DNA from 2 places in the Filifactor sp. genome. Region 2 is predicted to be linked to the other one. Evidence: a T-box and tRNA genes for the amino acid it is inferred to sense, from the RefSeq annotation. Region 2 holds a T-box; the other holds one or more tRNA genes.
The links. The T-box of region 2 lies ahead of leuS (leucine--tRNA ligase). A T-box ahead of a tRNA ligase gene usually reads a tRNA of that ligase, here a tRNA-Leu.
Positions count from the first base shown of each region.

Region 1: it has a tRNA-Leu gene. The T-box ahead of leuS (leucine--tRNA ligase) is inferred to sense a tRNA for this amino acid. The anticodon was not compared.

Region 1 covers NZ_DBHIIC010000002.1:94,134-99,356, forward strand. The annotation lists gene ACO5GE_RS00860 (AEC family transporter) at 1-510, opposite strand, end outside; gene ACO5GE_RS00865 (thymidine kinase) at 997-1,587, shown strand; tRNA gene ACO5GE_RS00870 (tRNA-Leu) at 1,780-1,865, opposite strand; gene tyrS (tyrosine--tRNA ligase) at 2,053-3,285, opposite strand; T-box leader at 3,412-3,614, opposite strand; gene ACO5GE_RS00880 (ClbS/DfsB family four-helix bundle protein) at 3,808-4,377, opposite strand; gene ACO5GE_RS00885 (GyrI-like domain-containing protein) at 4,390-5,004, opposite strand; gene ACO5GE_RS00890 (helix-turn-helix transcriptional regulator) at 5,065-5,223, opposite strand, start outside.
Region 2 covers NZ_DBHIIC010000056.1:2,947-8,169, forward strand. The annotation lists gene leuS (leucine--tRNA ligase) at 1-2,235, opposite strand, end outside; T-box leader at 2,399-2,598, opposite strand; gene arcC (carbamate kinase) at 3,078-4,010, shown strand; gene ACO5GE_RS07470 (LexA family protein) at 4,219-4,830, opposite strand.

The sequences.
Region 1 (5,223 bases), on a different contig from region 2:
TCCCGGATTCACAATACTTTTTTTAACCACATGATGTTTCATATCAATATCGCCGTTTCTGGCAACAAGATACATTCCCACACTCCATGCCATAAACTCAAATGATAAACTTGCAAGAGTTGCAAAAAACACCTTGTCCTCTCCCAAAAGTTGTCCGATCATCGCAAAGCCCATATATCCTACATTCGGCAAAATCATAGATGCCTGAAACACATCTTTTTCTTTTCCCTCACACGGAAGGAAACGAATTAACACAAAAGAAAGACAGACTGTCAAAAAATAGGTCACTGCCATAATCAGAATAATGGATACTCCCACAGAAAAACGATCCACAGAAAAAGGAATTTGCATCCCTCGGATAATGGCACAAGGCATCGCAATATACAACAATATCGAGCTGATTTGCTTTTGACCGTCCTTTGTAATCAATCCTTTTTTACCGATGATATATCCGAATATCACAATAATAAATAACTTCAATACCTCTACCAATACTTCAAAAAAACTCACTTACTTTCCCTCTTTCTTCTCACTTAAATACTTTTTATACAAATGGTGATGATTTCAAAATCTTTTTTATTTCAAACTTTGCTACCCCACGAGCAAAGCATCATCTTATCTAAAATTCTCACAAAATGCATTGTTCCCCTCAATAACATACTCATCAGTTGTTATCAACCGACTTCTTTTATATCGTGGTTATAATGTGTATTCCAACAACAATATAAAATATTGTATAACTTATAAATTGTAGCATAAAATAATCTATAAATATATTATTTTTTCTGCAAAACATTTTTTATCTTCTATCAAGTAAGGTACCATTCAGAAAAAATTCAACAAAAATCCCCCTTATCTCCAAAAAAAATGATAATATGTTAGCTAACAAATACAAACTTCATAAGTAGATTGCTGATAAACAATATGGTTTCTCGTTTTCACAAAGAGAAGAGAAAACTCATATTTTTAATAGAGATGGTAAAAGGAGATTTTGAAATGGGAAAATTATATTTTAGATTCGGTGTAATGGGCTCCAGCAAAACCGCTAATGCTCTTATGGTACGATATAATTATTTAGAAAAAGAGAAAAATGTGATTTTACTGAAACCGAAACTTGACAATAGAGATGGAGAAAAGACAGTTAAATCCAGAATTGGAATTGAATCAGAATGTATCTTTATTGAAGACTTCTTAAAAGACGTAGAAGATGATAAGACGATATTACATCACTGCAGTTGTATTATCATTGATGAAGCACAGTTTATGAAAGCAAAGCAAGTTGAAACTTTTGCATACATTGTAGATGAATATAACATCCCTGTTATTTGTTACGGTCTGAAAACAGATTTTAAGGGAGAATTATTTGAGGGTAGTAGAAGACTCATTGAGCTTTCCGATGTCATTGAAGAAATCCCCACCGTCTGTTGGTGCGGATGTAAAGCAAAATTCAACGCAAGAATTTCAAACGGCAAAGTGCTAAGAGATGGAGAGCAGGTACAACTCGGTGGAAATGAATCTTATGTCGGTCTCTGCAGAAAACATTATAGGGAAGGTCTTTTGGGCGAAGAAAACAAGAACCATAGGTAATTGCTCCTTATGGTTCCTGTTTGTAGTAATCTATTAGTAAATGGCAATAGATTTGGTCATGCAAAAAAACATACCTGTTGATACAGTGGTTTCTATCAACTCTTTATGTCTTATCACCCAAATTTTCCTTATAAAAAACAAAAAAATAGAAAGCACCCATTTTACAATGAATCTTTCTTCACAGAATATGTATGGTGCAGGTGGTGGGATTTGAACCCACACGGTGTTGCCACCGCTGGATTTTGAGTCCAGTGCGTCTGCCGTTTCGCCACACCTGCATTGATTACTTGAATATAATATCACACTAACTTGCATATTGCAAGAAAAATATCATAATATTTTCGAAAAATCTATCTCAAGTCCATGAAAGCAACTTGCTCTTTTTGGTATATATCATAACCACCTAAAGTGTATCAAAAAATATAACTTTAGGTGGTTATGATATTGCTATATCGAACTGTCTTACTATTTCATTTTAATTTGATGGAATTTTTTCTTTCCTTTTCGAAGCATAATTACTCCGTCTTGTAAGAACGAATCATCAATTACTGTTTTCGGTTCTTTGATCATTTCATCATTTACTGCAACAGAACCTTGCATTATCAAACGACGGCCTTCACTGTTGGATGGTGACAATCCAACTTGTTTCAACAAGTCCAAAATTCCAATTCCTTGTTCCAACTCTTCTTTCGTCAATTCTGTTGTCGGAGCATCCACACTTGTTCCACCCTTACCGAACAACTGTCTTGCAGCTTCTTGTGCCTTGATTGCTTCCTCTTCACTATGCACGATTTTGGTTACTTCAAATGCCAATACTTCTTTTGCCTTATTGATCTCTGCATCTTGCAACGCTCCCAAACGGCGAACCTCTTCCATCGGTAAGAAAGTAAGCAAAGCCAAACATTTTTCAACAGATGCATCTTCAATATTTCTCCAATATTGATAGAAATCGTATGGCGAAGTTTTTTCCGGATCAAGCCACACTGCTCCGGACATCGTTTTGCCCATTTTCACTCCGTCAGAGCGAGTCAACAGTTGAAATGTCATTCCGTAAGTAGATTTTGCTGTTTTGCGACGAATCAAATCCGTTCCTGCAATGATGTTGGACCATTGGTCATCTCCTCCGAACTCCAACTTGCAGTCATACAACTCATTCAATTTGTAGAAATCGTATGCCTGCATCAACATATAGTTAAATTCTAAGAACGATAAGCCTGCCTCACTTTGCATACGAGTTTTGAAACAATCTGCCGACAACATTCGATTGACAGAAAAATGCACTCCGATATCACGGATAAAAGGAATATACTCCAACTTCATCAACCAATCGGCATTGTTTACCATAATTGCCTTATCATCTGTAAAATCAATAAATTTAGAAAGTTGTTTCTTAAAACATTCACTGTTGTGACGGATGGTTTCTTCCGTCATCATGGAACGCATATCCGAACGACCGGATGGATCGCCAATCATTGCAGTTCCTCCACCAATCAAAATAATCGGTCTATGCCCCGCCAACTGAAGATGTCTCATTGCCATCGCTTGCAAGAAATGTCCCACATGCAAACTGTCGGCGGTTGGGTCATATCCTGTATAAAAAGTAACTTTCTCTTTGCCAAGCAACTCTCTGATTTCTTCTTCATGTGTTGCCTGTGCAATAAATCCACGCTCCAACAGTACATCATACACATTTTTCATCTTAATTCCTCCCAACTTTTTTCAAACATTCTCTTTTCAAACGATTCTAAGATACGAAAACTCATTTACTCAAACGGCAAACACCAAAATTTTTCCATAAAAAAAGCAATCCACACCTGTTTTTACAACAGGGGCGAATTGTCCGCGGTACCACCCTGATTATGCCGAATCGACATCACTTCATTTTGCTCATAACGGTAGCTGCCGTGTACCCTACTCTCGTTCAAATACAAGCTCCAAAGTGTATATTACAAATTCCCTGTCAATTCACACCAAACACTGACTCTCTGCAAAGGAACACTTGCTTTTCTCTTTTTCTTCGCTCTGTATGAAATTATCCCCAGTATAGTGGAAAAAATTTTTTTCGTCAATCTTTTTTCCAAAAACATTACAAAAACAATGTCTTTTCTGCACTGCAACAGATTTGTATTAAGCATGAAAGGAGGAAGTATTCACTCTTTTTACTCCCTCATACCATCCATTGTATCTTACTGCGATGAAATGATGTATCAGTCTCTGCTCTTATTCATTGGTGATTTTCATTTGTTTCATTACATCCCTTACATTTTTCTGATGAGCTTTTAGCTTTTTCATCGCCCACTCATAATGACTTGAAGTTGCACTTACAAAATACGAACCGAGTGTACTGCCTCCCGTCCACTTATATACACCTTTGGAAAACAATTCTTCATTACTGAATGTTTCGGCCAACTCCAAGACTTCATTATGGGATTTATGAAGTATATCCGTAGCATCTTCAAGAGAAGTATTCTGATGTTTTTTCCAAAATTCAACATTCATATCACCATAAGTTTTCCAGTTGTACGGTTTAGGCAAAAACGTTTTTTCTTCTCCTTGTTGATTGGAATGTACCCAATTTAAAATAAGCTGATGCCATTCATAAAGATGAATGAAAACATCTCTTAGATTCTTGTCCCTTTTCCAATGGGCTTCTTTTTTCTTCTCATCCTTTGAAAAATCGAACGGTGTACTTAATTCTTCCTGACTCATCTTTGAAATCAGTAAATTTAACTTTTCATAGTTCTCCTTTGCTGTAGTCATCAAATCATTTTTTGTCTTTGGTCTTGGCATCATCAATTCCTCCTATTTTACCGAGTATCTCAATATCGTTTTTTGTTTCTCTTCGGATGTTCTATTTTTATTGCTCAAATATATTTCTCTGTGGAAATCGTCTGTTCTTGTGAGCTTACATTCGCTTGCAAACTGATCCATCCTCTCAAATGACTGAGGCTCATCATCATAACTTCCGACATGTAACATTTGAATGGATTTGCCATCTTCTATTTTTTGAAAATCTATCTCCTCATATAAATCATTGGGCTTTTTCTTTTTCACATTTTCAAGTGCCTCTGCAAATAGTTCTTGTATAATAAAATCAGGTTGCTTAATCATCAATGTGTATTTCAGTTTATTTTTATCAAACTCTTGTCCTTCTGGCTTTTTCCAAAGTCCCTCCAACGGATACACAGTAAAATCTGTAATCTCATTATCAGATTTACTTTTCACAGTAGATTTAAACAACATTTTAATGGCATAGGCAAGTGAATACAGTGCAGATATTCTATCCGAAAAATCAGTTTCATTGGGATTACCTGTCCCTCTTATCAAAATAAATCTTCCCGGTGGTATGTCTATCACAATCGGTGTTTGTTTTACACCATAAATACTTTTTTCTTGTTTTCTCCATTCATACTTCATGATTCAATCCTCCTTACATTAGATAAGTTCATTTTACAAGAAGAAACATGACACCATCTGTCATATTATATATTTTTTTGCCATTTTATTTATCATTTCTTTAATCTGCATTCGTATCTCTTTCGGTTCCAATACTTCTGCACCATCTCCAAAAGAAAAAATATAGTTATATAGGTTGTAGTCGTTCGGTATCTCTATTTCCGTATATAAATTCCCATC
Region 2 (5,223 bases):
GATTTCAACAACGGCATCTATCGTTTTGGATTCATCCCATGTTGGCCAATCAGCATGGTCCATATCTTTTTCAAATTGTTGCAGTTCCCAAATTTCGCAACAAATATGAGGTGCAATCGGATAAAGTAAAGTGATAAAATCTTGAAGTTCTTTTCTTGTGATAAATTCATCATCATAGAATTGGTTAACGGCTGTCATCATAGCAGCAATAGCGGTATTGAATTTTACATTTTCGAAGTCTTCGGAAACTTTCTTGATTGTTTTGTGCATTAATGAAATATGTTTTTTGTCATATTCATTTTGTTCCGTTACCATTTCCTGTAGTTTCCATACACGTTCCAAGAATCTTTTACATCCTTTTACACTGCTGTCAGACCAAACTGCAGGGCGTTCATAATCTCCGATAAACATAATGTAAGTTCTCAATGTATCAGCTCCGTAGTTATCAATAATTTCGTTCGGATTGATAACATTACCGCGAGATTTTGACATTTTTTCGCCGTCAGGACCTAAAATTAAACCTTGTGCAGTACGTTTTTTGAATGGTTCCGGATAGGATACTGCATCAATATCATGTAGGAATTGATGCCAGAATCTGGAATAGATAAGATGGCGGCTTACGTGTTCCATACCTCCGTTGTACCAATCTACAGGTCCCCAATAATCCAAGGCTTCTTGGGATGCAAGTGCATCATTGTTATGTGGATCCATATATCTTAGGAAGTACCAAGAGGAACCTGCCCATTGTGGCATGGTATCTGTCTCCCTCTTTGCAGGTTTTCCGCATACTGGACAGGTTACATTTACCCAGTCTTCGATATTTGCAAGTGGAGATTCACCGGTTTCGGTAGGTCGATATTCTTCAACATCAGGAAGAGTGACAGGTAACTGTTCTTCCGGAACAGGAACCATTCCACAGTGTCCACAATGAATAATTGGAATCGGTTCTCCCCAATATCTTTGACGGTTGAACGCCCAGTTTTTCATTTTGTAGTTTGTTTTTGCTTCACCTATTTTATTTTCCTCAATATAGCGGATGATTGCCGGAATCGCCTCTTCTACAGTTAAGCCGTCGAATTTGTCAGAATTTACAAGGATGTCTTGTGGTGAAGTTTTGTATACTTCATTTTGAACATCTCCACCTTTTACAACTTCTATGATTGGAATATTGAATTTTTTTGCAAATTCCCAGTCTCTGTTGTCATGTGCAGGTACAGCCATAATTGCACCGGTTCCATATCCCATCATTACATAGTCGGAAATCCAAATAGGAATTTCTTTGTTTGTTAAAGGATTGATGACAGTTAATCCTTTCACCTCAACTCCTGTTTTGTCCTTTGCAAGTTGAACTCTTTCGAATTCCGTTTTTTTGGTAGCTTGCTCTTGATAATCTCTGATTTCATCCAAGTTTTGTAGCTTGGATTCATATTTCTTAAGATAAGGATGTTCAGGAGCCATAACCATAAAGGTAACACCGAATATCGTATCCGGACGTGTTGTGTATATTCTCAAGGAATCTTCTGTACCTGAGATAGGAAAATCGACTTCTGCACCATTGCTTCTTCCAATCCAATTCTCCTGTTCTAACTTGATGCGAGGCAAGAAGTCAAGTCCATCCAAACCGTCTAATAATCTGTCTGCATATTCTCTGATTTTTAGGAACCAAACGTCTTTTTCCATCTGAACAACGTCATGTCCACAACGGTCACAAACTCCATTTTGAGACTCTTCATTTGCCAAAACAACTTTACAATTGTTACAGAAATTTACATAAGTCGTGTCTTTGTATGCAAGCTTATGTTTAAACATTTGTAAAAAAATCCACTGTGTCCATTTGTAATAGTTTGGATCGGTCGTATCGATGGTTCGATTCCAATCGAAAGAATATCCTGCTGACTTTAGTTGACCTGTGAATACGTCAATATTGCGGTCAGTAACAGTTCGAGGATGTTCTCCTGTCTGCATAGCATAATTTTCTGTTGGAAGTCCGAATGCATCCCATCCGATAGGGAATAGTACATTATATCCTTCAAGTCTTCTTTTTCTGGAAATTACTTCAAGAGAAGTATAGGCTCTGATGTGTCCGACATGAAGTCCTGCACCTGATGGATATGGAAACTCAATCAAGTTAAAATATTTCTTTTTATTGTGGTCGATTTCAGAACGGAATGTGTGGTTCTTTTCCCAATGGGATTGCCATTTTTTTTCAATTTGATTTGGATTGTATTCTCTCATAAACTCACTCCTTTAGATAATTTAAATAGCTTATTTTACAATATTTAACAGAGAATCTGAGTTCTATAAAAATTATGTTCTTCAAGAGATGGTATCAATAAAAATCTTACATTTTTCAGAAACAACTTCTTTCAATGCAATAAAAAAATCTTCCTCTCTAAACGATAGAGACGAAGATTCGCGGTACCACTCTAATTGATAAAAAACAGAATTTTTATCCTCTTGAAGGATTTAACGCATTCCTTACGTCTGATTTTTCAGAAACTCCAAGACAAGTTCAAAAAGTTGATTTTATCGTTTTTCAGCAACCAACGACTCTCTGTAAAAATTTTCTTTTTTACTACTTCTTTTCTTCGTTAAATATTTTATAATGTAGTTATATTATCAAAAAATATGAGATAACGCAACCACCAAACAAAATATTTCGTAAATTATCAAAAAATATTTGACAAATGAAAATATGCGTATTATACTGTAAAAAATTAAAAAAACATATGCACTGAAAGTCGTTTTTTATATTGCTTTTTTATAATAAAAGAACGGAAATTTCATTTCGTAATTTCAAGAAAAAAGAGAGCATAACCTGGTTTTTAAGAATTGATAAAGGTTTTGCAAAATTTTTTTGCCCTTTTTTGGGTTTTGAAAAATATAAAAAATGCTACATATGTCTTGATATCCCAATGAAAAATATGTTTTTCCAACAGTTTTGATCGTTGTTTGGATGGTGTACATATCATAAAACAATTCAGTTTTATGATAAAAGGAAATGAGTTGAATTTGTGTATGTTCACAGTAGAATACACAATACTTATTATTGAAAAAACATTCACAGGAGGCAAATTATGAAAAGAATTGTAGTGGCACTTGGTGGAAACGCATTAGGAAACAGTCCTGAAGAACAAATGCAGAAAGTAAAACATACTGCAAAACCTATTGTTGATTTGATTGCTGAGGGAAATGAAGTGATTGTTGCACATGGAAACGGCCCTCAAGTAGGTATGATAAACCTTGCGATGGATACGGCATCTAACAGTGAAGCAAAAACCGCAAAAATGCCATTTCCTGAATGTGGTGCGATGAGCCAAGGATATATTGGATATCATCTTCAAAATGCGATTCGTGAAGAACTTATTAACAGAGGAATGAATAAACCTGTTGCAACTATCATTACTCAAGTTATTGTTGATAAAAATGATATAGCTTTTGAAAATCCTACAAAACCGATTGGTGCTTTCTATACCAAAGAAGAAGCGGAAAAAATGTCAAGTGAAAGAGGAGAAACTTTCAAAGAAGATGCCGGACGTGGATACAGAAGAGTTGTACCATCTCCACTCCCAATTGATATCGCAGAAAAAGATACAATTCAAGCATTGATAGATGCAAATCAAGTGGTGATTACAGTTGGTGGAGGAGGAATTCCTGTCTATGCAGATGGAAATAGATTAGTAGGAGTTCCTGCTGTAATCGATAAAGACTTTGCATCTTCTAAGTTAGCAGAAATTGTGAATGCGGACTACTTGATTATTTTGACAGCTGTAGAGAAGGTAGCAGTGAATTTTGGAAAAGAAAACGAAGAATGGTTATCGGAATTGAGTATAAGTCAAGCAGAACAATATATCAAAGAAGGACATTTTGCTCCAGGATCAATGCTTCCAAAAGTAAAGGCTGCAATGTCTTTTGCTCAATCTAAAGAAGGAAGAAAAGCATTGATTACTTCGTTAGAAAAAGCGGCAGAAGGAATTCAAGGAAAAACAGGAACGATGATTGTAAAATAGTATAGTAAGATTAGTAATTTTTTGAAAAGAGTAGGTGATAAAAATGAACCTACTCTTTTTTAGTACAAGTATTTGAGTGGTTATAATCATAAAAAAATATTTCGTTATATTTTACTCCAAGCAAACATTCGTCAGCAATAGGATATTGAATCATAATATGATAGATTTTAGCATAGCTCAAAATTGCAAATAAGATTGCTTTAATTACTTAAAACTTTCTTCTTGATTCAATCACTTTTCCTAAAATAGTAATCGGTAATTCTTCTATTTGCTGATTGGTATAAAAGACCGGTGGATAGACTGATGAATTAAATCCATTTAGAATGATTCCGTTATCTTGCTTGATAATTTGTTTTATACTTGCCTCTTTTCCATTGACAAGAACAACTGCAATCTCTCCGTTTTCAACTGTGTTTTGTTGTCTGATGATGACAATATCTTCTTCTAACAGTTTCGGCTCCATGCTTTTGTCGTGTATTTTTAGTGCAAAAAATGTACCGGTGTTTGCAAGTTCAGATGTTAATTCTTCATAGTTCAACACTTCTTCAACAACATTAAGTGGTATACTTAACTGCTTTTCCTCAAATATCGGAACCTTAACTCCTTTTTGTTTGGTTTCTTGATTATTGCCTAATAAGTAATCTGTTGTTACATTAAAATAATTTGCTAAAGCTTTAATAGTATTGGTGTCGGGGGTTCTTCTGTTGTTTTCCCAATTTGATATAGCATTACGAGATACCGATAAAACTTTTCCAAGATCTTCTCCTGTTACGTTGTGAATATCTCTTAGTTCTTTTAAAATTTGTCCAAATGTTTTCACTTTGTTCCTCTCCTTTTCTAAATCATACAATTATTTTCTATTTATGGATATATATAGTAACACAATGAAAATTCTATTTGTTTTTTTAATGGAAAATCATTGTAACGTAACAGATTGTGTGATATAGTATATGTAACGTAATGAAAATTAAAAATTGATCATAATATGAAAAACTAATAGATTGAAAAGTTTATGTTCATTATATGAAATAACACAAGTACAGTTGGAAATGAACTAAATTATGAAAAGTTAAAATCTACGAATAGAATGAATAATATATTATGTATAGCATTAAAAATTTTTAATAAGTGCAGTATCCACAATAGATGTATAGTATAAAAAAATATGGGTTCTACAGTACTTAAAATTTGAAGTTTGTTTATCGTTCATAAT